One region of the Streptomyces sp. NPDC097619 genome, then DNA from elsewhere that is predicted to be linked to it. Evidence: riboswitches for the same ligand, from Rfam matches in the RefSeq annotation. Region 1 holds a riboswitch; each other region holds the start of a gene.

Region 1 (7,228 bases):
GCCGGTTCGATGTTCCCGTTCGTGTTCATCACGATCGCGTGCGGCGCGCTCTCCGGCTTCCACTCCCTGGTCGCTTCGGGCACCACCCCGAAGATGATCCAGAAGGAGACCCAGGTCCGGATGATCGGCTACGGCGCCATGCTGACCGAGTCCTTCGTGGCCGTGATGGCGGTGATCTGCGCCTGCATCATCGAGCCCGGCCTCTTCTTCGCCGTGAACTCCCCGCCGGGCGTGGTCGGCACCACCGTGGAGTCCGCCTCCCAGGCGGTGGCGAATTTCGGCTTCAGCATCTCCCCCGACGCCCTGGCGCAGGCCGCCAAGGACGTGGAGGAGGCCAGCCTGCTCTCCCGTACCGGCGGCGCGCCCACCTTCGCGCTCGGCATGTCGGAGATCTTCTCCTCGGTGTTCGGCGGGGCCTCCATGAAGGCCTTCTGGTACCACTTCGCGATCATGTTCGAGGCGCTGTTCATCCTCACCACCCTCGACGCGGGCACCCGGGTCGGGCGGTTCATGCTCCAGGACACCCTGGGCAACGTCATCAAGCCCTTCAAGCAGATCAGCTGGAAGCCGGGCGTGTGGATCACCAGCGCCGTGGTCGTCGGCGCCTGGGGCTACTTCCTCTGGGTCGGCGTGAAGGACCCGCTGGGCGGCATCAACCAGCTCTTCCCGCTCTTCGGGATCGCGAACCAGCTGCTCGCCGCGGTGGCCCTGGCCGTCTGCACCACGCTGCTGGTGAAGTCGGGCCGGCTGAAGTGGGCCTGGGTGACGGGCGTGCCACTGGTCTGGGACGCCACCGTGACCCTGACGGCGAGCTGGCAGAAGGTGTTCTCCGAGGACCCGCGGGTGGGCTTCTTCGCCCAGCGGGACAAGTTCCAGCAGGGCATCGACTCCGGCGAGGTCCTGGCCCCCGCCAAGACCATGGACGAGATGCACACCGTGGTGACGAACGCCACCGTGGACGGCGTGCTCTCCGCCCTCTTCGCCGTGCTCATCGTCGTCGTCCTGGTGGACGCCGCCCGGGTGTGCGTGCGGGCGGTCCGCCGCCCGGCCACCGTCACCCTCCACGAGGTCCCGTACACCGAGTCGAAGCTCGTCGCCCCGGCCGGATTGTTCGCGACCGCGGAGGAGAAGGCCGAGCTGGCCGCCGCTGCCGCCCGGGACGGCTCCGGCGACGACGGCCGGGTCCGGGAGCCGGTCTCCTGATGGACGCGCGCCGGGCCCTCGGCCGCATCAGGTTCTACGTCCGCGAGTTCTCCGGGGAGGCGGCCTACGACCGCTACGTGGCCCACGCCCGCGGCCACGACCCGACGGCGGAGGTCATGACCCGGCGGGCCTTCGAGCGGGCCCGTACGGACTCCCGGGAAGCCGACCCGCGCGAGGGCTTCCGCTGCTGCTGAGGAGCCCCGCACGCAGGGCCCCGCCGGTCTCACAGCGGGGCCCTGCGGCCTGTCCGGAACCGGAAATCCCTGTGCGGAGAGACAGGAGTTGAAGACTCCGCGTATCGGGCGACACAACATCTAGGGGGTCCCTCACCAAGGGGCCCCCACATGTATGCTTTCCCTCGCTGTCGCCGCAGGGGAATCCGGTGAGAATCCGGAACTGTCCCGCAACGGTGTGAGATGTACCCATCCGTACATCGTGAGTCCGAGGACCTGCCGACAGCCTGCCCGGGTCGTCCGATCCGGGAGACGACACGTCCGGGCCTCGCGGTTGGGCCTGCGGACGCCGTGCGGAGACACGGGCCGGCCTGTCCCGGCCCCGCGTCGCCCTTCCCGCACGCGCGCTCGCAATCCCTCCGCCGCGGCCACCGGGCCGAGGCAGGGAGAGCCCCCACGTGACCATCGCGCCTTCCGCACCGCGCGCCGCGTCCGACCAGCCCGAGACCGCCGCCGAGGGACCCGGTGCCGCGCTGCTGCGCACGCTGACCGCCCTCACCGCGGACCTGCCCGACACCGACCCCGGACGGGTCGCCGCCGCCGCCCTGCGCGGCCGCAGCGCCGACGCGGACGAGGCCGAGCTGCGGGGCCTGGCCACCGAGGCCGCCGCGGGCCTGATCTCCGAGGACCCGGAGTACTCCCGGCTCGCCGCCCGGCTGCTCACGCTCGCCGTGGCCGAGGAGGCCGCCGGACAGGGCGCCGTCTCCTTCTCCGCCTCCGTCGAGACCGGCCACCGCGAGGGCCTGATCGCCGACCGCACCGTCGAGTTCGTCCGCACCCACGCCGTCCGCCTGGACGCCCTGGTGGACCTCGCCCTCGCGGACGGCGCGGACGACCGCTTCGGCTTCTTCGGCCTGCGCACCCTGCACAGCCGCTACCTGCTGCGCCACCCCATCACCCGGCAGGTCATCGAGACCCCGCAGCACTTCATGCTGCGCGTGGCCTGCGGCCTCGCCGAGGACGACAGCCTGCGCGCGGTGGAGGAAGTGGCCTCCCTGTACCGGCTGATGAGCCGCCTGGACTACCTGCCCTCCTCCCCCACCCTGTTCAACTCCGGCACCCGGCACCCGCAGATGTCCTCCTGCTACCTGCTGGACTCCCCGCTGGACGAGCTGGACTCCATCTACGGCCGCTACCACCAGGTGGCCCGCCTCTCCAAGCACGCCGGCGGCATCGGCCTGTCCTACTCCCGCGTCCGCGCCCGCGGTTCCCTGATCCGGGGCACCAACGGCCACTCCAACGGCATCGTGCCGTTCCTGAAGACCCTCGACGCCTCCGTGGCCGCCGTGAACCAGGGCGGCCGCCGCAAGGGCGCCGCCGCCGTCTACCTGGAGACCTGGCACGCCGACATCGAGGAGTTCCTGGAGCTCCGCGACAACACCGGCGAGGACGCCCGCCGCACCCACAACCTGAACCTGGCCCACTGGATCCCCGACGAGTTCATGCGCCGCGTGAACGCCGACGCCGAGTGGTCGCTGTTCTCCCCCTCGGACGTCCCCGAGCTGGTGGACCTGTACGGGGCCGAGTTCGACGCCGCCTACGTCAAGGCCGAGGCCGCGGGCCTGGCCCGCAAGACCATGCCCGCCCGGGACCTGTACGGCCGCATGATGCGCACCCTCGCGCAGACCGGCAACGGCTGGATGACCTTCAAGGACGCCTCCAACCGCACCGCCAACCAGACCGCGCTGCCCGGCCGCGTGGTGCACTCCTCGAACCTCTGCACCGAGATCATCGAGGTCACCGACGACGGCGAGACCGCGGTCTGCAACCTCGGCTCCGTCAACCTGGGCGCCTTCGTCTCCCCCGAGTTCCCCGACGGCATCGACTGGGAGCGCCTGGACGAGACCGTCCGCACCGCCGTGACCTTCCTCGACCGCGTGGTGGACATCAACTTCTACCCGACCGAGCAGGCCGGCCGCTCCAACGCCAAGTGGCGCCCGGTGGGCCTGGGCGCGATGGGCCTCCAGGACGTCTTCTTCAAGCTGCGGCTGCCCTTCGACTCGGAGGAGGCCCGCGCCCTCTCCACCCGGATCGCCGAGCGCATCATGCTCGCCGCCTACGAGGCCTCCGCCGACCTCGCCGAGCGCCACGGTCCCGTCCCCGCCTGGGAGGAGACCCGTACCGCCCAGGGCGTGCTGCACCCCGACCACTACGGCGTGGACCTGAACTGGCCGGAGCGCTGGGCCGCCCTGCGCACCCGGATCGCCGGCGGCGGCCTGCGCAACTCCCTGCTGCTGGCCATCGCCCCGACCGCCACCATCGCCTCCATCGCGGGCGTGTACGAGTGCATCGAGCCGCAGGTGTCCAACCTGTTCAAGCGCGAGACCCTCAGCGGCGAGTTCCTCCAGGTCAACGGCTACCTGGTCGAGGAGCTCAAGAAGCTCGGCGTGTGGGACGCGCAGACCCGCGAGGCCCTGCGCGAGTCCTCCGGCTCCGTCCAGGGCTTCGGCTGGATCCCCGAGGAGACCCGCACCCTGTACCGCACCGCGTGGGAGATCCCGCAGCGCGGCCTCATCGACATGGCGGCGGACCGGACCCCGTTCCTGGACCAGAGCCAGTCGCTGAACCTCTTCCTGGAGACGCCCACCATCGGCAAGCTCAGCTCGATGTACGCGTACGCCTGGAAGAAGGGCCTGAAGACCACGTACTACCTGCGCTCGCGCCCCGCGACCAAGATCGCCCGCGCCGCGTCCGGCTCGGCCGCCGTCCCGGCCTCCGCCACCCCCCTCCCGCAGGCCGTCGACGCCGACGCGCTGGCCTGCTCCCTTGAGAACCCCGAGTCCTGCGAGGCCTGCCAGTAATGAGCTCCACCGACCGGAAGAACCTGCTCGACCCCGGCTTCGAGCTGACCCTGCGCCCGATGCGCTACCCGGACTTCTACGAGCGGTACCGGGACGCCATCAAGAACACCTGGACGGTCGAGGAGGTCGACCTCCACTCCGACGTGGCGGACCTGGCCAAGCTGAGCCCGGCCGAGCAGCACATGATCGGCCGCCTGGTCGCGTTCTTCGCCACCGGCGACTCGATCGTGGCGAACAACCTCGTGCTGACCCTGTACAAGCACATCAACTCCCCGGAGGCGCGCCTGTACCTGTCGCGCCAGCTCTTCGAGGAGGCCGTGCACGTCCAGTTCTACCTGACCCTGCTGGACACCTACCTGCCCGACCCGGAGGACCGCGCGGCGGCCTTCGACGCCGTGGAGAACATCCCCTCCATCCGCGAGAAGGCGCAGTTCTGCTTCCGCTGGATGGACTCGGTGGAGAAGATCGACCAGCTGGAGTCGGCCTCCGACCGCCGCCGCTTCCTGCTGAACCTGATCTGCTTCGCCGCCTGCATCGAGGGCCTGTTCTTCTACGGCGCCTTCGCCTACGTGTACTGGTTCCGCAGCCGCGGTCTGCTGCACGGCCTGGCCACCGGCACCAACTGGGTGTTCCGCGACGAGACCATGCACATGAACTTCGCGTTCGAGGTCGTGGACACCGTCCGCAAGGAGGAGCCCGAGCTCTTCGACGACGCCCTCCAGCAGCAGGTCACCGACATGCTGAAGGAGGCCGTGGAGGCGGAGCTGCAGTTCGGCCGCGACCTGTGCGGCGACGGCCTGCCCGGCATGAACACCGAGTCCATGCGCGAGTACCTCCAGTGCGTGGCCGACCAGCGGCTGGTCCGCCTGGGCTTCGCCCCGGTGTTCGGCTCGGAGAACCCCTTCTCCTTCATGGAGCTCCAGGGCGTCCAGGAACTGACCAACTTCTTCGAGCGCCGTCCCTCCGCCTACCAGGTGGCGGTCGAGGGCACCGTGGACCTCGACGAGGACTTCTAGTCGCGGCTCCGCGTCCGTACGACGAAGGGCCCCGCACCGGATGCGCTCCAGTGCGGGGCCCTTCGCCCCGCATGCCCGCCCCGTACGACGCCCGCGCCGTACGGGGCTCGCGCCGTGCGGCGCCTACGCGTTGGGGACGGTCTCGTAGCGCGGGGTGCCCTCGGCCATCTGCTTGAGGGCGTCCTTGCGGTCGCGCTTGGAGAGGCGGTCGATGTACAGGTAGCCGTACAGGTGGTCCGTCTCGTGCTGGAGGCAGCGGGCGAAGTAGCCGGTGCCCCGGACCTTGATCGGGTTGCCCTCGGCGTCCTGGCCGTGGACCTCGGCGAAGTCCGGCCGGGCCAGGGAGGCGTAGGCCGTCGGGACGGACAGGCAGCCCTCGTTGGAGTCGTCCAGGACCCGACGGTCGGCCGGCAGGTCGACCAGGACCGGGTTGACCACGACACCGGTGTGGCGCACGCCCTCGTCGTCGGGGCAGTCGTAGACGAAGACCTTCTGGTCCACGCCGATCTGGTTCGCGGCCAGGCCCACGCCCTCGGCGGCCTTCTGGCTGGCGAACATGTCGTCGATCAGCCGGGCCAGGTCCTCGCCGAACTCGGTGACGTCCTTGCACTCCTTGTGCAGGACCGGGTTGCCGACGGTGGTGATGGGGCGGGCGGTGCCGCGGCTGCGGTAGGCGAGTTCACGCGCCTCGCAGTCCTCGGTGTCCACGACGTAGCCGTCGTTGACCTCGACGTCGCCGAGCTGCTGGTCCGTCTCCTGCTGCGCCATGTCCGCCGTACGCCCTTCTCAAGTCTTCGATGTGCCCGTACAGAGTACGTGGACCGCTCAGCAGACTTCTTCGAGATCCCGCCACTCGCGGCTGTCCGGGCTGTCCGCCACCCAGCCGTCGAGGAGCCCGCGCACCAGTCCGGGCGGGGCCGCGATCCCGCACTCCCGCTCCGGCACCCACAGGGAGCCCGATCCGGCGGTGCGGTGCCCCAGCGGACCGGGCTGGCCCGGCTCGCTGTGGTCGTGCGGGTCCAGGTGGTCCCCGTCGCCCTCCCCGCTGGGCATGGCGCTCTCCGAGCAGGTGCGGCAGAGCAGCCGCACCGAGGAGGACCAGTCCTCCGCGGCGAACCCGGCGTCGGAGGCGAGCTGCTCCAGGGCGTCCCGGTCGGCCTCGGTCGCCGCTTCCAGCAGCACCACCCAGGTGGGCACCGGCGACGGCGCCCACAGCTCGATCTCGTCGAAGACGGGGTACGAGGGACCGGCCGCGGTGACCCGCTCGCCGTGCGGCACCCCGTCGTGGAGGACCACCTCGCCCCAGCGCCGCCCCGAGGACGGCAACGGGATCGACAGGACCTCCATCCGGGCCGGGTCCAACCGGCGGCCCCACACCACCTCGGCCTCCCCCTCGGGGGAGAGCCGGACGGCCGCGCTGCCCAGCTCCATGCCCACCGGCTCCCCGCCGGAGGCCGCCGCCCCGCGGTCCCCGCCGGGCACCTTCAGCCCGTACGCCTGCCAGGCCCGGCGCGCCAGCGGCCAGTCCTGGAGCGCCGTCGCGGCGATCCCGACGTTCCACCAATCGGGGGCCCCGGTCTCCCGGTCCAACAGCGCCACGGCCCGCAGTCCGGCGGTCCGGGCCTGCTCCCAGTCGTGCCGGAACTTGTGGAGGAGCGCCAGGTTGAACCAGGACTCCGACAGCCACGGCTCCAGATCCGCGGCGCGCGTCAGCAGTGCTCCGGCGTCCTCGTACCGGCCGTCGCCGATCAGCGTGAACGCGCGGTCGGTGGCCTGCCGCCACGAGGCGGAGGGCCGATGCCGTACCTTCCCGAAGATCCTCACGATTCCCGCCTGCCTGGGGGCACCTCCCAGCGGTACTGGGACACGGTGCTGCCTCGCGGACACTCTCACTTCGCATCCAACCATGCCCACTCGGACGGCCGCTCATTACCCGTGGGTCAGACAGGTCCGGAAGCGCCCACTCCGGCACCTT
Region 2 (7,228 bases), on a different contig from region 1:
GGCCCGGGCGTCGGCCACGTCGATGGTGGAACAGTCCACGAAGAGCGTCCCGGGCCGGGCCGCCGCCAGCACGCCCTGCTCCCGGTACAGGGCCAGGACGTGCCGCCCCGCGGGCAGCATGGTGACCACCGCGTCGGCCTCGGCCACGGCCCCGGCGGCCGAGGGGGCGGCCTCGACCCCGGCGGCGACGGCCGCCGTCACGAGCTCGGGGACGAGGTCGAAGCCCAGGACCCGGTACCCGGCCTTCACGAGGTTGGCGGCCATGGGACCGCCCATGTGACCGAGTCCGAAGAATGCGACGGTGCTGCTCACCAGACGACCTCCTGGGTCGGGGAGGGCGCGTCGAGCCGCAGCTCGTCCGCGCCGCGCGGGGCGAACCAGCGGTCCACGTCGGCGGCGTCGACCTCCGCCAGGCGGGCCGGGGACCAGCGCGGGGCGCGGTCCTTGTCGATGACCTGGGCGCGGATCCCCTCGACCAGGTCGGGGGAGGCCAGCGCGGCGCAGGAGACGCGGTACTCCTGCTCCAGGACGCGTTCCAGCGGCCCGAGGCGCCGGGCCCGGCGCAGGGCCTCCAGGGTGACCTTGACGGCGGTGGGGGACTTGCCGAGCAGGGTGTCCGCGGCGGCCTTGGCCGCCGGTTCCCCGGCGGACAGCAACCGGTCGACGATCTCCTCGGCGTCGTCGCCGGCGTATCCGTGGTCGATCCACGGGCGGGCGGCGGCCAGCTCGCCCGGCGGCGGCTGCCGGACGTACCGCTCCAGCACCGAGCGGACCGGGTACTCGGCCAGCTCCGCCGCGAGGGCGGGCAGGTCCGCGGACGGCACGAAGTGGTCCGCGAGCCCGCACAACAGGGCGTCGGCGGCGCCCACCGGGGCGCCCGTCAGGGCCAGGTGGGTGCCGAGTTCCCCCGGGGCGAGGGCCAGCAGGTAGGTGCCGCCCACGTCGGGCACGAAGCCGATGCCGGTCTCGGGCATGGCCACCCGGGACCGTTCGGTGACCACGCGGACGCTGCCGTGGGCGGACACGCCCACGCCGCCGCCCATGACGATGCCGTCCATCAGGGCGACGTACGGCTTGGGGTAGCGGGCGATGAGGGCGTTGAGCCGGTACTCGTCCCGCCAGAAGGCGGCCGAGGCGGTGCCGCCCGCACGGGCGTCGGCGTGGATGGCACGGATGTCGCCGCCCGCGCACAGCCCCCGTTCGCCCGCCCCGGACAGGACGACCACCTCGACGGCCGGATCCTCGGCCCAGGCCCGCAGGGCCCGTTCGAGGCGCAGCACCATGGGGTGGGTGAGGGCGTTGAGGGCCCGGGGGCGATCGAGGGTGAGGTACGCGGCGCGGCCCTCGGTGCGCAGGAGGACGTGCTCCTCGTCCCCGGCGGCCGGGGCGGTGGGGATGTCGTTGCTCATCGCAGGTTCTCCGTGAGCCCGCGCGCGACGATGACGCGCATGATCTCGTTGGTCCCTTCCAGGATCTGGTGGACCCTCAGGTCGCGGACGATCTTCTCGATGCCGTACTCGCTGAGGTAGCCGTAGCCGCCGTGGAGTTGGAGGGCCGCGTCGGCGACGGCGTACCCGGTGTCGGTGGCGAACCGCTTGGCCATGGCGCACAGGCGCGGGGCGATCGGGTCGCCGGCGTCCATGGCCTCGGCCGCCTGGCGTACGAGGGCGCGGGCCGCCGCGAGTTCGGTGGCCATGTCGGCCAGCCGGAACTGGAGGGCCTGCGCGTCCAGGAGCCGCCGGTCGAAGGCGCGCCGGGTGGCCAGGTAGGACAGGCTGCGGTCCAGGGCGCTCTGGGCTCCGCCGAGGGAGCAGGCGGCGATGCCGAGCCGTCCGCCGTTGAGGCCGTTCATGGCGATGCGGAAGCCGTCGCCCTCGGCGCCGAGCCGCCGGTCGGCGGGGACGCGCACGCCGTCGAGGACGACCTGGCGGGTGGGCTGCGCGTTCCAGCCCATCTTCTGCTCGTCGGGCCCGAAGGAGACCCCGGGGTCCTCGCGTTCGACCACGAAGGCGGAGATGCCGTCGGGACCGTCCTGGCCGGTGCGGGCCATCACCAGGTAGACGCCCGCCGCCCCGGCCCCCGAGATGAACTGCTTCACCCCGGTCAGGACGTAGTGGTCGCCCTCGCGGACGGCCCGGGTGCGCAGGGCCGCCGCGTCGGAGCCGGCCCCCGGTTCGGTCAGGCAGTAGCTGGCCAGCGTGGCGGCGGAGCAGAGGCCGGGCAGCCAGCGGGCGCGCTGGGACCGGTCTCCGTAGCGGTCGATCATCCAGCCGACCATGTTGTGGATGGAGAGGTAGGCCGCGATGGAGGGGCAGCCGGTGGCCAGGGTCTCGAAGACGAGCACGCCGTCGGTCCGGGACAGCCCGGAACCGCCGTGTTCCTCGCGGACGTACACGCCGCCGAGCCCGAGCGCGGCCGCCTCCCGGAGGGTGTCCACGGGGAAGTGCTTGGTGCGGTCCCAGGTGACGGCGTAGGGGGCCAACCGCTCCTGTGCGAAGTCGAGGGTGACCTCGGCGAGGGCGAGCTGGTCCTCGGTGAGGGTGCTGCTCACGGCGCTCATCCCATCGTGGGGATCGTGAAGGACGCGCCCTCCTTGACCCCGGAGGGCCAGCGCGTGGTGACGGTCTTGGTCCGGGTGTAGAAGCGCACCGAGTCCGGGCCGTGCTGGTTCAGGTCGCCGAAACCGGACCGCTTCCAGCCGCCGAAGGTGTGGTAGGCCACCGGCACCGGGATGGGCACGTTCACGCCGACCATGCCGGTGTTGACGCGCCGGGTGAACTCGCGGGCGGTGTCCCCGTCCCGGGTGAAGATCGCCACGCCGTTGCCGAAGGGGTGCTCGCTGGGCAGCCGCAGCGCCTCCTCGAAGTTCGCGGCCCGTACCACGCACAGCACGGGGCCGAAGATCTCCTCGCGGTAGACGCGCATGCGGGAGGAGACCCGGTCGAAGAGGGTGGCTCCGGTGAAGTACCCGTTCTCGTGTCCGGGCAGGGAGAAGTCCCGTCCGTCCACGACGAGTTCGGCACCCTCGCCGACGCCGATGTCCACGTAGCGGCGGACCCGGTCCAGGGCGTCCCGGCTCACCAGGGGGCCGAAGTCGGCCTCGGGGTCGTCGGAGCGGCCGATCCGCAGGCCGGCGATCCGTTCCTTGAGGGCGGCGACCAGCCGGTCGGCGGTCTCCTCCCCGACGGGCACGGCCACCGAGATGGCCATGCAGCGTTCCCCCGCAGAGCCGTATCCGGCGCCGAGGAGGGCGTCCACGGCCTGGTCGAGATCGGCGTCCGGCATCACGATCATGTGGTTCTTGGCGCCGCCGAAGCACTGGGCGCGCTTGCCGTGCGCGGCGGCGGTGGCGTAGATGTGCGCGGCGATCGGCGTGGAGCCGACGAATCCGAGGGCCTGGACCCGGGGGTCCTCCAGCAGGGTGTCCACGGCCTCCTTGCCGCCGTTGACCACGTTGAGCACGCCCGGCGGCAGCCCCGCTTCGAGGAAGAGCTCCGCGAGCCGCAGCGGCACCGACGGGTCCCGTTCGGAGGGCTTGAGGATGAAGGAGTTCCCGCAGGCCAGGGCGGGGGCCGCCTGCCAGAGCGGGATCATCGCGGGGAAGTTGAAGGGGGTGATGCCCGCGACCACCCCGAGGGGGCTGCGCAGGGAGTGCACGTCGATGCCGGTACCGGCGTTGTCGGTGAACTCCCCCTTCAGCAGGTGCGGGATCCCCGCCGCGAACTCCACCACCTCCAGGCCGCGTTGGAGATCGCCGTGGGCGTCGGCCACGGTCTTGCCGTGCTCGGCGGACAGCAGTCGGGCCAGCGCCTCGCGCTCGCCCTCGACGAGCTGGAGGAAGCGCAGCAGCACGCGGGCCCGCCGCTGCGGGTTCCAGCGCGCCCAGTCGACCTGCGCCGCCTCGGCGTCGGCGATGGCGGCCTCGGTGTCGGCGCGTCCGGCCAGCGGGACGCGGGCCTGGACGGCGCCGGTGTTGGGGTCGTGGACGTCGGCGAACAGCCCGGAGGTGCCGGTGGTGTGCTTTCCGCCGATGAAGTGGGTGAGTTCACGGACCATGGTTGCCTGCTCTCTCGTCAGGTCGGATCCGGGGATGGCACGGCACACCGGCGCCCGCACCGGGTGGGTGGGTGCGCGGGGGCGGGCCGTGGGACAGCGACGGCGGCGGCGGAGCGCCAGGCCGTCGCGGAGCTACGCGGACGCGCGGGGCGCCGTCGTTCGCTTCGCCGGATCACCAGGGTCGTGGGTACGGACCGGTGCCATGCGTGTCTGCTCCATCCTCGTGGACAACACGGAACGTTCCGCGGCCGGTATCCTGACTCCCGGATCCCCGCGTGCCGCCCGCCTTCCCGGCAGACTTCGCCAGTGGCGTGGGGACGGCGGCACACTCCCCGGTCACAGTGGCGGGACCGTGCCGGATTCACACCGGCTTCCCTGCACCGCGGACCTTGTGCCACGAACATATAGTTGGACGTCCTAGTAAGTCCAGGGCCGCCCGGCGTGAGCCGCGTCGCGCAGACCGTCCGATGACCGACCGGCCGCCCCGGTGCCCCGCCCGACCGCCCGACGGATGGACGGCGCCCCGCCCTCCGCGCGGGCGGAGGACGGGGCGCCGTACGGGCCGGGGTGCGGCCGCGTGGGGGAGCGGGCCCGGTCAGCGGGCGGTCCAGCCCCCGTCCACCGGTATCGAGGCTCCCGAGAGGAAGCCGGTGTCGGGGCCGCACAGCCACAGCGCGACGGCGGCCACCTCCTCCGGTTCGATCAGCCGCTTGATGGCCGTCCGGTCCAGCAGCACCTCGGCCGCGACCCGGTCGGGGGGAATGCCGTGCACGGCCGCCTGCGCGGCGATCTGACCCTCCACCAGGGGCGTGCGCACGTATCCGGGGCTGACGCAGTTGCTGGTCACCCCGTGCGCGGCGCCTTCGAGGGCCACCACCTTGCTGAGCCCCTCCAGCCCGTGCTTGGCCGCCACGTAGGCCGACTTGTAGGGGCTGGCCCGCAGCCCGTGCACACTGGAGATGTTCACCACCCGCCCCCAGCCCCGGGCGTACATGTGCGGCAGGCAGTGCCGCACCAGCAGGAACGGGGCCGTCACCATCACCCGCTGGATCAGCTCGAACCGCTCCGGTGGGAACTCCTCGACGGGGGCCACGTGTTGGAGCCCGGCACTGTTGACGAGGATGTCCACGGCGGCGGGCAGTCCGGCCACGGCCGTCGGATCGGCGAGGTCCACGACGTGGGCGTGACCCCCGGTCTCCGCGGCGGCCTCCTTCGCCGCGACGGCGTTGCGGTCGACGATGTGCACGGTGGCCCCGGCGGCGGCCAGGGCGCGGGCGCAGGCCAGCCCGATGCCGCTGCCCCCGCCGGTGACCAGGGCGGTGCGGCCGATCGGCTCCGGCCGGTTGTGGTTCGTCATGGCGGGAACGTTAGGCACGCCCCCGTGCCCTGCCCATGGCTCCGAGCACCACACCTGGTGCCCGGGGGGTGGCGGTGGCGCCCATGCCCGCACGGCACCCCGGCCCCGTGGCCTTCCGGTTCCCGGGCCGCCGGCGCCCTACATGCGGTGGACGCGCTCCCGGGGCAGCCCCAGGGGGTGCCGGCCGGCCGCGAGGACCCGGACGCCGGGCGCGGACCCCAGTAACAGGCCGAGCCAGTCCAGCCCTTCGGGAGTCAGTTCCTCGGTGCCGTCGAGGACGAGGAGCATGTCCCGCTCGGCGAGCCAGGAGAGCGGATCGGTGCAGCCGCAGGGCAGGAAGGGCATGCCCGGCAGCGCGCCGAGCGCACCGGTCAGCTCGGCCGGTCCGGAGGGCCGGTCCAGGGCCACCAGGGCCACGCCGTCGAAGAAGTTGGAGGACAGCCGGTCCGCGAGCGAGCGGACGAGCAGTCCGGCGGGCGCCCGGCGCCGCCCGGTGACCGTGACCACCCGGCCCCGGCGGACGGCGGTCATGAGCCGGGACAGTTCCTGTGCGCGGCCCGGTACGGTGCCCCGCCGGGCGGTCCCGGGGCACCCTCCGGGCACCCGGTCCCTCGGTTCGTCTTCCGGCACGCTGCCCCCCGTCGCATACGTGTCCCCCGACCCGGCCCCGAGTGTGTTTCAGGCCGCTGGTGCAGACGATTATGGGCCAGGGTCGCGGCGCCGCCAGAGGAATGGCCGACTCCAGCGAAATCGATACCGAAGGCGGTGCGGGGAGCCCGTCCGTCACTCCCCGGACGGGCTCGGAGCGCCGCTGTCGGAGGGGCCGGTCGGGGTTCCGCTCGGGCCGCCCGTGGCGGTTCCGGTCGGACGCGCGGTGCCGGAGGGTTCCGCCGAGGGGTCGGAGGACGCCTTGGTGAAGGTGCCCAGCCCCGTCTCGTCCAGGTACTCGATGCGGACCGTGCCGTCCCCGAACTCGACGGCCGTCCGGCCCACCGCGTTCTCGCCGCGGGTCTCCATGCTGAACGTGTTCCCGTCGAAGTGCCGCAGCGGGAACCGCATCGGCTCCGGACCCAGGAAGAGGGTCAGCCCCTCCGGACCCGAACGCACCGTCAGCGGGCCGTAGAACGCGCTCCGGTAGGTCCCGGTGTAGTCCGTGTCGGGGCCCGCCGGAGCGGGGGAGGCGGGCGGCCGGTCGAAGCGGGCGTCCGGGTGCTCGTCCTCCGCCTGCGCGTACAGGGCGGCGGTCACCGGCAGCCAGTCCGTGCGCGGCTTGCCGTACTGGGCGGTGTCGAAGAAGTCCAGCGCGATCGCGTCGGCCTGACCGACCGGGGTTCCGTTGCTCAGCACCACGATGCCCAGCTGTTCCAGCGGCAGCATGGTGACGTTGCTGTTGGCGCCCAGGTCGAAGGCGCCGGTGTGGCTCAGCCGCAGCCGGGCCTGGTCGTCGTAGGAGACGTTCCAGCCCAGCCCGTAGAAGCCGGTGCGGCCGGTGAGGTTCCGCGCGGGCTGCGAGGTGATCTGCGGCCGGTGCGTGTCCAGGAGCTGCTGCTCCGGCACGATCCGGCGGCCGTCGAGGGTGCCGCCCGCGAGTTGGAGCCGCAGCCAGCGGGCCATGTCCCGGGCCGTGGAGGAGGTGCCGCCCGCGGGGGCCTGCGCGTCGGCATCCCGCACCGGCCCCGGGCGCCAGGCCCCGTCCGCGCCCTTGACGTGCCCCACCGCCCGGTCCGTCGCCGCCGCGAAGGCCGCGTACTCGGTACTGGTGTCCTCCATCCCGGCCGGCCCGAACAGCACCTCCTGGCTCAGCGCCTGCCAGCT
Region 3 (7,228 bases), on a different contig from region 1:
GGCGCTGGTAGGCGTCCAGCAGCAGGGACAGGACGGCGCCCTTGACCGCTCCCATCCGCTGCCGGGCCGCCATCGACCCGGAGGCGTCCACGACGAACAGCACGAGGTTGCCCTCCCGGCCCTCGCGGGCCGCCTGCCGGAGGTCGTCCCGGCGCAGCACCAGGCCCGGCCCGGACCGGCCGCGGGCCCGCTGGTGCGGGGCCGCCGCCTGCACGGTCGCGGCCAGGTGCAGCTTGGTCAGCCGGCCGCGGAGGCGGTGCGATCCGGTGGTCCGGCCGTGCGCGGTACGGGCCCGGGAGCGCCGGCCCGAGGCGCCCTCGCCCAGACCGGGCACGCTGAGGACCTTGGTGCGGAAGGTGGCGGAGGCGCGTACGGCGGCCTGTTCGGGTGCCGGCCCGTCCTGACCCGCCCGCGGGGCGGACTCCGCCGGCTCGGGCTCGGGCTCGGGCGCGGCCGGGTCCTGCGCGGCGGGGTCGTCGGCCGGGTCCGGGGCTTCGGGGGCGTCCGGGGCGCCGCCCTGCGGGGGGATCCCGCCGGGTCCGCCGTCGGGTCCACCGTCGGGTCCGCCCTCGGGCCCGTCGTCCCCGGGACCCTCCGGCTCCGGCTCCGGTTCGGGGTCCTCGTCGGGGAAGCCGTCCAGGATCCGGTCGAGCAGTTCCTCGTCCAGGCCGGGGGCGTCGAAGGGGTTGCGGCGGCGGCGGTGCGGCAGGGCCAGCAGGGCGGCCTGCCGGACGTCCTCCTTGCGGACCTCGGTCCGGCCCGCCCAGGCGGCCAGCGCCGTCGCGGTCCGCGCCATCACGATGTCCGCGCGCATGCCGTCCACCTCGAAGCCGGCGCAGCAGGCGGCGATCCGCAGCAGCGCCGTGTCCCCGAGGACCACCCGGGGGAGCAGGGCGCGGGCCGCGGTCACGCGCTCGCGCACGGCGGCCTCGTCCCCGGCCCAACGCTCCGCGAAGGAGACGGGGTCGGCGTCGTACGCCAGGCGGCGCCGGACCACCTCGACCCGCTGCTCCGGCACCCGGGAGGCCGCGACCTCGACGGTCAGGCCGAACCGGTCGAGGAGCTGCGGGCGCAGCTCGCCCTCCTCCGGGTTCATGGTGCCGACGAGCAGGAAGCGGGCCGCGTGCCGGACGGAGACGCCCTCCCGCTCCACGTAGGAGGAGCCCATCGCGGCGGCGTCGAGGAGGACGTCCACGAGGTGGTCGTGGAGGAGGTTGACCTCGTCCACGTAGAGGATGCCGCGGTGGGCGTCGGCGAGCAGTCCGGGCTCGAAGGACTTCACGCCGTCGGCGAGGGCCCGTTCGATGTCGAGGGCACCGACCAGGCGGTCCTCGGAGGCCCCGACGGGGAGTTCGACCATCCGCGCGGGCCGGTCCTCGCCGCGGTCGGCCCCGTGGGGGCCGTCCGGGCAGCCCGGGTCGGGGGCGCCGGGGGCGCAGGAGAACCGGCAGCCGGGCACCACGTCCACGGCCGGCAGCAGCGAGGTCAGGGCGCGCACGGCCGTGGACTTGGCCGTTCCCTTCTCCCCGCGGACCAGCACCCCGCCGACGGCCGGGCTCACGGCGTTGAGCAGCAGGGCCAGTCGCAGATCGTCCTGGCCGACCACCGCGGTGAACGGAAAGGGCGTACTCAAGACTTCCTCACTCCTTCGAGCGGAACGGCGGTACGGGACCGGCCGGCGGGGACCGCGGCGGCCGGGCGGTGCGGGACGGAGGGCCCGGTCACGGCGCCCCCGGCGGTACGAACGGCAGCCCCGCCGGGGCGCCGTCCTCGATCAGCCGCAGCAGGGCGGCGGTGTCGGCGTGTTCCTCGATCAGGTCGCCGAGGGCGTCGAGCTGTTCCTCGCGCAGGGTGCCGAAGGAGGTGTCGGGGGCGGGCACGAAGCGGCGGCCGGCGGCCCGGGCCACCTCGGTGAGGAAGGCGCGGCGGAAGCCGTCCGACTCCAGCGAGCCGTGCCAGTGGGTGCCCCACACCTCGCCGACCCGGCAGCCGTCGAGGAAGGGGTCGCCGCCGAGGACGTCGGCGACCCCGTGGTGGATCTCGTACCCCTCGACGGTCTCGCCGAGGGCCGAACCGACGGGCCGGGCCAGGGTCTTCTCGGGGTGGAACCGGACCCGCACCGGAAGGAGCCCCAGGCCCGCCACGGTGCCCGCCCGGGATTCCACCTCGTCCTCGATGCGTTCGCCGAGGAGCTGGAAGCCGCCGCAGATCCCGAGGACGGGGCGGCCCTCGGCGGCCCGCCGCGCCAGGGCCGCCGCGAGGCCGCGCTCGCGCAGCCACTCCAGGGCCTTCACGGTGCCCCGGGTGCCGGGGACCACCGCCAGGTCGGCGTCGGCCAGCTCCTCGGGCCGGTCCACGAACCGCACGATCACGCCGGGTTCGGCGGCCAGCGCGTCCACGTCGGTGAAGTTGGACATCAGGGGGACCGCGCACACCGCGACCCGCAGCACGTCCTCGCCGACGGGCGGGGCGACGACGGACTCGCGGACCGTGCCGCGCATCGAGACGCGCAGTCCGTCCTCCTCGTCGATGCCGAGCCCGTGCCGGTACGGCAGCACCCCGAAGGTGGCCCGGCCGGTCAGCGAGCGCAGCATCTCCAGGCCGGGCTCCAGCAGGGACACGTCCCCGCGGAACTTGTTCACCAGGTAGCCCGCGACGAGGGCCTGGTCCCGCTCGGAGAGGAGGGCGGTGGTGCCGAAGAAGGAGGCGAAGACGCCGCCCCGGTCGATGTCGCCGACCACGACCACGGGGAAGTCCGCGGCCCGCGCGATGCCCATGTTCACGATGTCGGTGCGGCGCAGGTTGATCTCGGCGGGGCTGCCCGCGCCCTCGCAGATCACTGCGTCGTACTCGCCCCGCAGCCGCTCCAGGCAGTCCGTCACCACGCCGAGCAGCTGTTCCTGGCGGCCGCCGTGGTAGCCGCGGGCGCTCATCTCGCCGACGGGCTTCCCCAGCAGCACCACCTGGCTGCTGCGGTCGCTGCCGGGCTTGAGCAGGACCGGGTTCATCAGCGCGGTGGGCTCCACCCGGGCGGCCTGCGCCTGCATGGCCTGGGCCCGGCCGATCTCGGCGCCCTCGCGGGTCACGAAGGAGTTCAGGGACATGTTCTGCGCCTTGAACGGCGCGACCTTCACACCCCGGCGGACCAGCCAGCGGCAGATCCCGGCCGTGACCACGCTCTTGCCCGCGTCGGAGGTCGTCCCGGCGACCAGCAGGCCGCCGCCCCGTCGGGTGCCGCTCATCGGAGTCCCTTCCCTGCCCGGGCGGCGAGCGCCCCGGAGACGAGGGTCCGGCCCGCCGCGCAGGCGCCCAGCGCGAGCCAGGTCACCTGTCGGGAGAGCCGTACCGCCCGTGCGATGTCGGCGGTGCCGGCCGGGCGGCCCGCACCGTTGAGCACCGGCCGGTGTTCGGTCCGGCCGGCGTAGGAGAGCGTGCCGCCCATCCGGACGCCCAGGGCGCCCGCGAAGGCGGCTTCCACGGGTCCGGCGTTGGGGCTGGGGTGCGCGCCGGCGTCGGCCTTCCAGGCCCGGGCCGCCCCCCGGCGGTCCGGGCCGGCGAGCACGGCGGCGGCGGCCGTCAGCCGGGCCCCCGGCCAGCCGGCCACGTCGTCGAGGCGGGCGGAGGCCCAGCCGTAGCGCAGGTGGCGGGGGGAACGGTGGCCGACCATGGCGTCGAGGGTGTTCACGGCGCGGAAGGCGAGCAGGCCGGGCACTCCGCCGACGGCCCCCCACACCAGGGCGCCGACGACGGCGTCGGAGGTGTTCTCGGCCACGGACTCCACCACCGCGCGGGCGATCTGCCGCGCGTCCAGGGAGTGCGGGTCGCGGCCGCACAGGTGGGGCAGCCGGGCCCGGGCGGCGGCGATGTCCCCGGAGTCCAGGGCGGCGCCGATGGCGCGGGCCTCGCGGCCCAGGGAGGTGCCGCCCACGACGGCCCAGGTGGCGGCGGCGGTCAGGGCGATCCGCAGCGGGGCGGGGCCCCGGCGGACGGCCGCGGCGGCCAGTGCCCCCACGGCGGCGGCGCCGCCCACGCAGACCGCGGTGTGCAGGACCCCGCGGGCGCGTTGGGTATCGGGGCGGGCGGTCCACAGGGAGCGCTCGACGGCGGCGGCGGCCCGTCCGAAGGCGGCGACGGGGTGTCCGCGGCGCGGATCCCCGAGGATCCGGTCGGCGACCAGCCCGGCCGCCGCGCCGTACGCGAACACGCGGTCGGCACGCATGGCAGGTATGTCCTCACTCAGGGTCCGCGCCCTGGTTCGACGTGACCGGCGGTGAGAGTCTCCTGGCTCCCGGATCGGCGCTTCCCCCGGCCTTCCCGCCCCGGAGGGCCGTGACGCACGGTGGGGGAGAGCTCCCCGGTGACAGTGGCGGGACCGCGCCGGATTCGCACCGGACTTCCTCTCCTGCCGCCGCTATGGCCCGGGCAGTCCACCACGCACCGAGACGGCCCGTCAACTCGCCGTTGACCTGCGACGGGACAGTGTGCGCAGCCCCACACCGGGACGCGGGCCCCGGCTCGCCGGGCCGCCGTCCCGGGGCCCGGGTACGCGAAAGCTCCCCCGGGCGGTCGGCCCGGGGGAGCTTTCGGGGTCGTCAGGCGACGATCAGGTAGATGCCGTACGACACGGCCGCCGCGCAGAGCGCGAAGGCTCCGTAGGCGGCGCCGCGGGCCAGGGTGGCGCTGCCGCCCTGCTCGGTCGCGGCCTCGTGCTTGGAGAGGCCGACGAGGCCGAGGACGAAGAGGGTGACCAGGACCACGGTGGCCGTGAGGCTGACTCCGAAGACGGAGCCGAGGGCTGCCCAATCGATCTTCATGCTGCTGATCCTCTGTTCTGGTGCGGCGGTCAGACCGTGGCGGCCGGGGCCGCCGGAGCCGCGGGGTCCTGGTGCGGGGCCGGGATGGTGGCCTTGAGCTCCTCGTCGGAGACCGCGGCGGTGGTGCCGGCCGGGGGCGGGGTGACCGCCGCGATGGCCGTGGTGACCACGCCGGGAGCCTCGTCCGTGTCGGTCGCGTTCACGTTGTTGTGGTCGACGACCTCACGGCGGGAGATCTTCCAGATGGCGAAGCAGGAGCCCACGAGGAAGACGGTCACGGCGGCGATGCCGATGTCACCGGTCCGCATGACCAGCTCGGCGAGGGCCGAGACCAGGGCGGCGGCGGGCAGGGTCAGACCCCACGCGGCGAACATCCGGGTGGCGGTGGACCAGCGGACCACACCGCCCTTGCGGCCGAGGCCGGCACCCATCACGGCGCCGGAGCAGGCGTGCGTGGTGGAGAGGGAGAAGCCCAGGTGGGAGGAGGCCAGGATGACGCTCGCGGCCGAGGTCTGGGCCGCGAAGCCCTGCTGCGGCTGGAGGTCCGTCAGGCCCTTGCCCATGGTGCGGATGATGCGCCAGCCACCGAGGTAGGTGCCCAGGGCGATGGCCACACCGGCCGAGACGATGACCCACACCGGCGGGTTGGCGTCCGGGTGCAGGGCGCCACCGGCGACCAGGGCCAGGGTGATGATGCCCATGGTCTTCTGCGCGTCGTTGGTGCCGTGCGCGAGGGAGACCAGACCGGCCGAGGCGATCTGACCGGCGCGGTAGCCCTTGGCGGAGGTCTTCTCGCCGACCTTCCCGCCGAGCTTGTACGTCATCTTCGCCGCCAGCATCGAGGCGATGCCCGCCACGAGCGGGGCCGCGATGGCCGGGATCAGGACCTTGGTGACCAGGGTGCCGCCGTTGACGGCGCCGAGACCGGCGGACGCGACGGCCGCACCGACCAGGCCGCCCATCAGGGCGTGCGAGGAGCTGGAGGGCAGACCGACCAGCCAGGTGACCAGGTTCCACAGGATCGCGCCGACGAGCGCGGCGTAGATCACTTCGGGCTGGATGCCCTCCTCGTTGACCAGACCCTTGGAGATGGTCCTGGCCACCTCCACGGACAGGAAAGCGCCGACGAGGTTGAGCACGGCGGACATGGCCACCGCCGTCTTGGGCTTGAGAGCGCCAGTCGAGATGGTGGTGGCCATCGCGTTGGCGGTGTCGTGGAAACCGTTCGTGAAGTCGAAGACGAGAGCGGTAACGATCACGATCCCGAGGAGAAGCGTTATGTGCTCCATTTACCCAGGCTTCTGTTTGAGGTCAGTGGCTCGGCGACCGTAGGCAACCTGGGTGAACGGAAGATGAACTGGGTCGGGCGGAGCGGTGTACCGGATCGGAGGCAGTCCCCCCGGTACTGACCGATTCTCTCCTGTTCCTCCGCATTCGTGCAGGTCGGAGGCGGGTAAACGGAATGCAAGCGGAACCTCCGCGACCGGCTCCGCGGGCCTGCGGGCCGCCACCGGCGAGATCCTTGTCACCCTCCCGGGCGCCCACCCGCCCGGCCCCCACCGGCCGGGCCCCGACGATCTCCCCGGTGGCCGCCCCGCCCACCCCGCCCGACACTGGTGCCGTGCGCACCGCTACAGCGACGGCAGCGGCCGTCACCACGCTCCTGGGAGCCGGGGCGGCGGCCGTCGCGGCCGTCGCGGCCGGCCGGTACGCCGGCGACGCCGCCCTGCGGCCCGCCCCCGGCCGCCCCCTCCCCGGCGGCCCCCGGCTCAGCGTCCACGCCGCGGGCGACGGCCACGTCACCCTCACCCGCTCCCTGGCCTCGCTCCGGCCCGGCACCTACGGACTGGACGCCCCCGGCGTGCACGCCGTCGTCGGACCGGTCCTCGACGGCGTCCCGCACGCCCCCGACACCGTGGTCCGCCGGCTGGTCCGGGTCAGCCACGGCCGCCTCGACCCCGGCACCCGGGTCCGCCTCACCCCCCGGCTGTACGTCGGCGACCCCCGCTCCGCCCTCGGGCTCGACCACGCCGACGTGGACGTCCCCGGCGAGCTCGGCCCGCTGCCCGCCTGGTTCCTGCCCGGCGCCCGCACCACCTGGGTGATCGCCGTCCACGGACTCGGCGCCACCCGCGAGCACCCCATGAACCTGATGCCCTTCCTGCACCGACACCGGCTCCCCGTGCTCTCCCTCGCCTACCGCAACGACCTCGGCGCCCCCGCCTCCCCCGACGGCCTCGGCCACCTCGGCGAATCGGAATGGCGCGACCTCGACGCCGCCCTCCGCTACGCGGTCCGCTACGGCGCCGAGCGGGTGGTCCTGCACGGCTGGTCCACCGGGGCCGCCATGGCCCTGCACGCCGCCTCCCGCTCCGCCCTGGCCGCCCGGATCGCCGGGCTGGTCCTGGACTCGC
Region 4 (7,228 bases), on a different contig from region 1:
GCGCGTGCGTTCGGGGCGGGTCGGGCCGGTCGCGGGTTCCCGCCGGGGACCGACCGGTCAGAAAGGCCGTCCCGTGCTCCTGAGCCCCGTCCGCCGTGCCGCCGTCTCCACCGCCGCGCTCGGCCTCGCCGTCACCGGCCTCACCGCGTCCCCCGCGGTCGCCCACGCCGAGCCGGTGAACACCAACGCCGCCGTCAAGGTCGCCCTGACCGTGCAGGGCCCGGACGGGCTGCTGTTCAAGGGCCGGATCAGGACCAAGGGCCACGACGTGACCACCGCCACCGGCGGGACCCACAAGTGCGACGGCACCAACGGCGGCGCCCACGCCACGAAGGTGCCCACCCCGACCGCCGCCCTCGACGACGCCGCCCGCAAGAAGGGCTTCACCTGGGACGGCACCTGGTACGCCTCGTTCGACGACTTCTCCGTCGACACCATCAAGAACGTCAGCGGCGGCGGGTCCGCCTACTGGAGCATCGAGGTGAACGGCACCCCGACCCCGGTGGGCGGCTGCCAGTTCGAGCTGGAGGCGGGCGACCGGGTGTCCTTCACCTGGACCTCCTTCTAGTCGCGCGGGCGCGGGCGCGGGCGCGGTCGCGGCCACGGCCCGGCTCGCGGGCGGGGGCGTCCGGGCCCCCGCCCGCACCGGCTCAGGCGCCCCAGCGCAGGGCGATGGTGTCGCCCACGGTGATCACCTTGCCGCGGGTGGCCCCGGCGAAGGCGGACCCGTCCACGCTCACCTTCCAGGTGTTCGAGCCGCTGTTGGCCTTGCCGTTGACCGCGGTGACGGTCCCGGTGCCCGACGCGGGGGTGACGCTGGTGACGCAGCCGGCGGGGGCGGCCGCCGTGGTCGCCGCCGTCAGCACGTCCCCGAGGGTGGTGGTCGTCCCGGTCGGGGTGACGGACACCGCGCACACCTTCAGGTTGCCCGCGCCGTCGTCCACGCTCAGCGCCAGCTTGGTGGCCGTGCCCGCGGTGAACGAGGACTGGGCCACCCACTGCGGGGCTCCGGCCGTGACCGGGACCGGCGGGGCGGAGGTGAAGCCGCCGACCGCCACGGCCCGCAGCGCGTCGAGGGAGGCGTACGCGGACGGGGCGGTGTCGGCGGGCTTGTACTTGAACCCGCCCGCCGGGTTGTACTGGTTGGCCAGGAGGAAGTCGATCGGGGTCTTTCCGGCGACCGTGGTGAAGTCCGTGCCCTGGGCGTTGATCCCGCAGGCGTTCAGACCGGCGACGGCCCAGCCGTTGGAGCTGGTGTTCACCCCGTACATCGAGTTGAAGGCCCCGGAGCCCGAGACCAGCTTGCTCTTGAGGAAGTTCTTCGCCTGGACCACGTCCGCGTCGGTGGCGGGCACCCCGGAGGCGCACAGCGCGGCCAGACCGGCGCCCGTCATGTCGATGTCGCTCGCCGCGGCCAGTGCCGTCGGGTTGCCCTCCGCCTTGCCGTACTGCCAGCCGCCGTCGTTGTGCTGGTTGGCGCGGATCCGCGCCACCAGCGCGTCGGTGAGGGCCTGCGGCACGCGCGCGCCGCCGGCCTGGGTCTTCGCGCCGCCCAGGGCGAGGGCGGCGAACACGGTGCCGTTGAAGTTGGCGGACGGACCGAAGTAGCCGGGCTCGGCGGTCTGCCAGAAGGAGTACACGTGCGCGATCAGGTTGCGGGAGGCGGAGACCCGGGCCGGGTCGATGCCCGCCGCGTACGCGTTGAGCACCCCCCGCTCGTAGTCGGTGACCACCGGGGCGGCCGAGGGCCAGCCCGCCGTTCCCAGCAGGTTGCGGTAGACGGTGCGGGCGTTCTTCGTGGTGTCACCGCCCGGGTAGACGTCGACGACGGCCGTCCCGGCCGCCGCGAACGCGCTGAACGCCCACTCGTTGGACAGCCCCGAGCCCGCGTACGAACCATCGGCGGCCTGGAGGGACTTGAGGTACGTCACACCGTTCGTCTTCGACGTGGCGATCTGTGCCGGGGTCGAGGTGGCCGCCGAGGGCGTCACGGTGAGGACGGTCAGAGCGAGGGCGCCGAGGGCCGCGGGGGCCGCGAGCGTGAGCCGGCGAGGGGTACGGGAACGGATCATGGCCTGCTCCTGGAATCGGCGGACGCCGGCCGACCCGGGCCCCGGAGCGCGCCGCACGGCGACGGGACCGGGTTCGGGGCCGCCGTCCGGAACGCGTGGTACGGCTTCCTGGTGGTGCGTCACCACACGGGCATTCGGGCTCGGCGCGACCTTCGCGGCCGCTCCACACCGTTGCGCGTCAGCCCCGGATTCTCACCGGGTTCCCCCATGGGCGCCCCGGACGCTACCCCAGCGATCAAGGGTCCGCCAGGTGTCGGGGCGCGGGGCTCCTTCCCGGTGCCGTCGATGAGACGCAGCCCACCTTGACGGCCCCGACGGCTGCGTGTTCGATGTCCGCTGAACAGCACTCAGCCCCAGGGGAAGCCGGTCGAATTCCGGCGCTGACCCGCAACCGTAGGCCCGGCACCGTCCCGGGCGAGCCGGATCACCTGTGGCCGTGTCACCGAACGAAGAACGCCGTCGCGGACTACGGCGTGGTCGCCCCCCGCCCCCTGCGGCCCGCCCGCACGGGGCGCATCGCCACGCACCCGTACGTCCCCCCGGCACGGACGAGGGGACTGCGGGTGGAGAGCCGACAGCGGCCGCACGGGCACGAGGGCACGGGACCGGTACGCCGCCTGGTCACGTTGACGGCTGTCCTGGCCCTGCTCGGCGGGGCGGCCGTCGCGCTTGTCACCCCCGCCGGGGCCGACCCCCTCAAGAAGTGCACCGCCACCACCGGCGCCGTCGTCGCCGTCGACTTCGGCCCCTTCGGCGGGAAGGTCGAGCGGGGCTGCGACGCCACCCCCACCACCGGCTACGAACTCCTCCACGAGGGCGGGTTCACCACCGAGGGCACCGTCCACGACGGCCCCGGGTTCATCTGCCGGATCGGCCTCGCCACCTTCGACTCCGGGAAGCGGTACCCGACCCCGCGGACGGAAGCCTGCCGGCTGACCCCGCCCGCCTCCGCCTACTGGTCGTACTGGACCGCCGCGCCCGGCGCGAAGAAGTGGACGTACAGCCCCCTCGGCGCCATGGCCCGCACCCCGAAGCACGGCGACGTGGACGCCTGGGTGTACGGGGCCACCGACATCGGCGGCACCAACGGGCAGCCGAAGTTCACCCCCGACCAGGTCCGCGCGGGCGGCGGGGCCTCCCCGAAGCCGAGGCCCAGCCAGAGCCCCGGGCCCACCGTGCCGCCCGGCTCCGTGGACCTGCCCGCCGCCACCCGCTGGCTGGGCACGCAGCTCACCGACGGCGAACGGGTCGTCGATCCGGCCGGCGGCGGCCCGGTCCACCTGCTCACCGCCGAGGCCGCCCTCGCCCTCGCCGCCGTCGACCACAAGAGCCCGGCCGCCGCGAAGGTCGCCCGCTTCCTGGCCCGGCCCGAGCAGACCGACGCCTACGCCTACCCGGCCGGGAAGACCGCCGCACCCGAACCCGCGGCCGCCGCCCGGCTCGCCCTGGTGGCCCGCGCCACCGGTGCCGACCCCCGCAGGACCGGCGGCCACGACCTCCTCGGCGATCTGGCGGCGAGCGTCTGCCCCAGCGGATCCGAGGCCCCGCAGCCCCTGCCCGGCTGCACCGTCCGGGGCGATTTCCCCACCACCTCCGGGCAGGCCGACGGCCAGGCCCTGGCGGTGATCGCCCTGCTCGGCGGCGGGATCACCCCGCCCGCCCCCGCCGTCACCCGCCTCACCGACCTCCAGTGCGAGGACGGCGGGTTCACCAGCATGCTCATCCGCCGCGGCGACTGGTGCGGCAGCGAGCCCGGGGCCACCGGCCTCATCGCCCTCGCCCTGAAGAAGGCGGGCGGCCACGCCGCGGAGGTCCGGGCCGCCGGCGCGTACCTGAACAAGGCCCAACTCTCCGACGGCGGATTCCCCGCCGCCTCCTACACCACCACCGGCAGCCCCTTCGCCACCGGATTCGCCGCCCAGGCCCTCCGTGCCCTGGGCGAACGCGGCCGGGCCGACGCCGCCGTCGCCTGGCTCTCCCGGCAGCAACTGCCCGGCGGCGCCTTCCCCTTCGAGGCCGGCTCCACCGACCCGCTGCTGTACGCCACGTCGCCCGCCGTCATCGCGGGCGCCGGCACCGACCTGGTGGCCCTCGCCGGCCCGCGGCCCGACCCGAAGCCGAGCCCCACCCCGAGCCTCACCCCGAAGCCCACGCCCACGGCCCCGCAGAAGCCCACCCCGACGCCCACCCTCGCCCCGCTGCCCGGCCCGGACCCGAAGAGGGGATCGGCCTACCTCACGCAGCGCTCCCGCCTCCTCCAGGGCCGCTACTACGAGGGCACCCCCGGCACCGGCTTCGCCGACTTCGGGCTGACCATCGACGGGGCCTACGCCCTGGCCGCGACCGGCGCCGACGACAACGCCCTGCGCGGCATCGTGGACTTCCTCGACGGGCGAGGCAAGGACGGCACCGGCCGCACCGTCAACGACTGGACGGCCATCGGCACCCGCTACGCCGGCGGCGGCTCCCTCGGCAAGACGGCCCTGCTCGCCCAGGCCGTGGGCCGCGACCCCCGCAAGTTCGCCGGGAAGGACCTCATCGCCGCCCTCGGCAAGGCCGTCTGCACGGCGAAGTCCCCCGCCCCCGACCGGACCTGCACCGCCAAGGGCGCCTACACCAACGCCCCGTCCGTCTTCTCCCAGTCCCTGGCCGTCATGGCCCAGCTGCGGGCCGGCGAGACCCGGGCCGCCGCCGCGCCGGCCGCCTACCTGAGGAGCCTCCAGAAGCGCTCGGGCGCCTGGCCCAGCATGGTCGCCGAGCCGAGCAAGGAAGAGGTGGACTCCACCGCCATCGCCGCCATGGCCCTCGACCTGCTGCCCGACAAGAAGTCGCGGGCCGCCGTGGACAAGGCCCTGGCCTGGCTGGCGAAGCAGCAGAAGGCCGACGGGGGCTTCCCCGGGGCCGCCGGCAACTCCGTCAACTCCGCCGCCCTCGCCGTCCAGGGACTCTCCCTCGACCCGGTCGCCCACCGGCCCCGCATCGCCAAGGCCCTGAAGTTCCTCCGCTCCCAGCAGAACGCCGACGGCGGCTTCACCATCGCCAAGGGCCGGCCCGGCTCCGACCTGCGGGCCTCCGCCCAGGCCGTGAGCGGCGCCACCGGGATCTCCTTCGCCCGGCTCCGGCGCAGCCTGGCGGGCACCACCGCCCCGCCCCCCACCGCGGGCACCACCGCCTCGCCCTCCGCCTCCACCCCGACGATCATCACCCCGGGCGGGACCGGCGGCACCGGCGGCGGCCTGGCCTCCACCGGGGCCCGGGTCGGGGCCGTGGGCGGCGCCGCCGTGCTGCTCACCCTGCTCGGCTGCGCCTTCGTCCGCTCGGCCCGCACCCGCCGCACCCCCGGGGCCCATCGGTGACCGGCCTCCGCCGGTCCGCAGCCCGGACCGCCGCCGCCTCCGTCCTCGTGACGGCCGCCGCCCTCGGGACGGCCCCCGCCGCCGGGGCCGCGCCCCAGCCCATCGGCCGCTGCACCACCACCTCCGGGGCGGTCCTCGCCGTGGACTTCGGACACTGGGGCGGCCCCGTGTACCGCTCCTGCGGCACCACCCCCACCACCGGATACGCCCTCCTCAACCAGGGCGGATGGCGCACCACCGGCACCGGGCACGACGGCCCCGCCTTCATCTGCCGGATCTCCTACAGCGGGCACAAGGGCGGCACCGCCTACCCCACCCCCGCCCAGGACGACTGCGTCCTCACCCCGCCCGCCTCCGCCTACTGGTCCTACTGGCACGCCGGCCCCGGCCGGAACACCTGGACCTACAGCCAACTCGGCGCCATGCTGCACGAGCCGAAGCCCGGCAGCGTGGAGCTGTGGACCTTCGGGGCCACGAACGTCGAGGGCACCGAGGGCCGGCCCACCATCAGCCCGGACCAGCTCCGCGCCCACAACACCGCGCCGATCGGCGACCCCACACCGACCCCGAAGGACACCCGGACGGCCGCACCCGTCCCGCCCGGCACGGGCACCGGATCGAAGCCCGTCCGCCCGAAGCCCACCCCGTCCGCCCCCGCCGCCACCCCCACCCCCTCTCCTTCGCCCACCGGGTCCTCCGCCCCGCCCTCGCCGAGCGCGGCGGCGACCCGCACCGGCCCGCCCGCCGCGGCGGCCCCCGGCGACGGCCCGAAGGTCGTGGACGCCGCCCCCGCCGCCGACACCTCCCGCGACACCGGCTCCGCCCTGCCGGCCCTCGCCACCGGAGCCCTGGTGCTGCTCATCGGCGGCGCCGCCGTCCTCGCGGCCAGGCGCCGCCGCACGGAGCGGTAGGTGGCGCGCACCCTCCCGGCGGCCCGGACCGGCCGGTCCGGGCCCGGCCCCGCGCCGGACCCGGGCGGCCGACGGCTGCCCCGCACCCTGCACCCCGTCGCCTGGTGGATCTGGGCCCTGGCCCTGGCCACCGCCGTCAGCCGGACCAACAACCCCCTGCTGCTCTTCCTCGTCCTCGCCGTCCTCGGATACGTGGTCACGGTCCGCCGCACCGAAGCCCCCTGGGCCCGCGGATTCGTCCACTACCTCTGGCTGGCCCTCACGGTCGTCACCATCCGCGTGGTCTTCCGGGCCGTCTTCGCCAGCGGCACCACCCCCGACGACCACATCCTCTTCAGCCTCCCGCACCTCCCCACCCCCGACTGGTACGCCGGCATCCGGATCGGCGGCCCGGTCTCCCTGGAAGCCCTCCTCTCCGCCGCCACCGACGGGCTCCGCCTCGCCTGCATGCTCTGCTGCATCGGCGCCGCCAACACCCTCGCCAACCCCAAACGCGCCCTGCGGATCCTGCCCGGAGCCCTCTACGAACTGGGCGTCGCCGTCACCGTCTCCCTCAGCGTGGCCCCCCAACTGGTCCAGAGCGTGCAGCGCGTGCACCGGGCCCGACGGCTGCGTGCCGGACGAGCCAAGGGCCTGCGGGCCCTGCGCGGGATCGTCGTACCCGTCCTCGAAGACGCCCTCGAACGCTCCCTCCGACTGGCCGCCGCCATGGACTCGCGCGGCTACGGCCGGGCCGGCACCGCCACCGCCCGCTCCCGCCGCACCACCGGCGCCCTCATGCTCCTCGGCATGTGCGGGATGTGCGCGGGGGCCTACGGACTCCTCGACGCCACCGCGCCCCGACCGCTGGGCCTGCCCGCGATGGCGGCGGGGGCCGCGCTGTGCGTGG

Evidence for each region. A riboswitch is a leader RNA that binds a small molecule or an ion and turns the genes downstream of it on or off. The one in region 1 is predicted to bind cobalamin.
Region 2: it holds a riboswitch for cobalamin, as region 1 does, so the genes downstream of both, ABTZ17_RS15320 (CoA-acylating methylmalonate-semialdehyde dehydrogenase) here and ABTZ17_RS06500 (ribonucleoside-diphosphate reductase subunit alpha) in region 1, are expected to answer to the same signal.
Region 3: it holds a riboswitch for cobalamin, as region 1 does, so the genes downstream of both, ABTZ17_RS10155 (cobalamin biosynthesis protein) here and ABTZ17_RS06500 (ribonucleoside-diphosphate reductase subunit alpha) in region 1, are expected to answer to the same signal.
Region 4: it holds a riboswitch for cobalamin, as region 1 does, so the genes downstream of both, ABTZ17_RS30040 (prenyltransferase/squalene oxidase repeat-containing protein) here and ABTZ17_RS06500 (ribonucleoside-diphosphate reductase subunit alpha) in region 1, are expected to answer to the same signal.

What each region holds. Positions count from the first base shown of each region.
Region 1 is NZ_JBEOSD010000015.1:1,275-8,502, reverse strand. It holds gene ABTZ17_RS06510 (carbon starvation CstA family protein) at 1-1,203, shown strand, start outside; gene ABTZ17_RS06505 (YbdD/YjiX family protein) at 1,203-1,397, shown strand; cobalamin riboswitch at 1,552-1,674, shown strand; gene ABTZ17_RS06500 (ribonucleoside-diphosphate reductase subunit alpha) at 1,835-4,237, shown strand; gene ABTZ17_RS06495 (ribonucleotide-diphosphate reductase subunit beta) at 4,237-5,253, shown strand; gene def (peptide deformylase) at 5,377-6,021, opposite strand; gene ABTZ17_RS06485 (tetratricopeptide repeat protein) at 6,079-7,077, opposite strand; gene ABTZ17_RS06480 (HD-GYP domain-containing protein) at 7,194-7,228, opposite strand, start outside.
Region 2 is NZ_JBEOSD010000045.1:43,507-50,734, reverse strand. It holds gene mmsB (3-hydroxyisobutyrate dehydrogenase) at 1-312, opposite strand, end outside; gene ABTZ17_RS15330 (enoyl-CoA hydratase/isomerase family protein) at 309-1,409, opposite strand; gene ABTZ17_RS15325 (acyl-CoA dehydrogenase family protein) at 1,406-2,560, opposite strand; gene ABTZ17_RS15320 (CoA-acylating methylmalonate-semialdehyde dehydrogenase) at 2,557-4,056, opposite strand; cobalamin riboswitch at 4,286-4,456, opposite strand; gene ABTZ17_RS15315 (3-hydroxybutyrate dehydrogenase) at 4,652-5,413, opposite strand; gene ABTZ17_RS15310 (hypothetical protein) at 5,552-5,944, opposite strand; gene ABTZ17_RS15305 (serine hydrolase) at 6,197-7,228, opposite strand, start outside.
Region 3 is NZ_JBEOSD010000025.1:58,267-65,494, reverse strand. It holds gene ABTZ17_RS10165 (putative cobaltochelatase) at 1-1,633, opposite strand, end outside; gene ABTZ17_RS10160 (cobyric acid synthase) at 1,722-3,242, opposite strand; gene ABTZ17_RS10155 (cobalamin biosynthesis protein) at 3,239-4,219, opposite strand; cobalamin riboswitch at 4,276-4,399, opposite strand; gene ABTZ17_RS10150 (hypothetical protein) at 4,593-4,814, opposite strand; gene ABTZ17_RS10145 (inorganic phosphate transporter) at 4,844-6,103, opposite strand; gene ABTZ17_RS10140 (alpha/beta hydrolase) at 6,436-7,228, shown strand, end outside.
Region 4 is NZ_JBEOSD010000153.1:8,331-15,558, reverse strand. It holds gene ABTZ17_RS30045 (DUF4430 domain-containing protein) at 74-568, shown strand; gene ABTZ17_RS30040 (prenyltransferase/squalene oxidase repeat-containing protein) at 651-2,072, opposite strand; cobalamin riboswitch at 2,181-2,311, opposite strand; gene ABTZ17_RS30035 (prenyltransferase/squalene oxidase repeat-containing protein) at 2,636-5,428, shown strand; gene ABTZ17_RS30030 (hypothetical protein) at 5,425-6,339, shown strand; gene ABTZ17_RS30025 (energy-coupling factor transporter transmembrane component T) at 6,340-7,228, shown strand, end outside.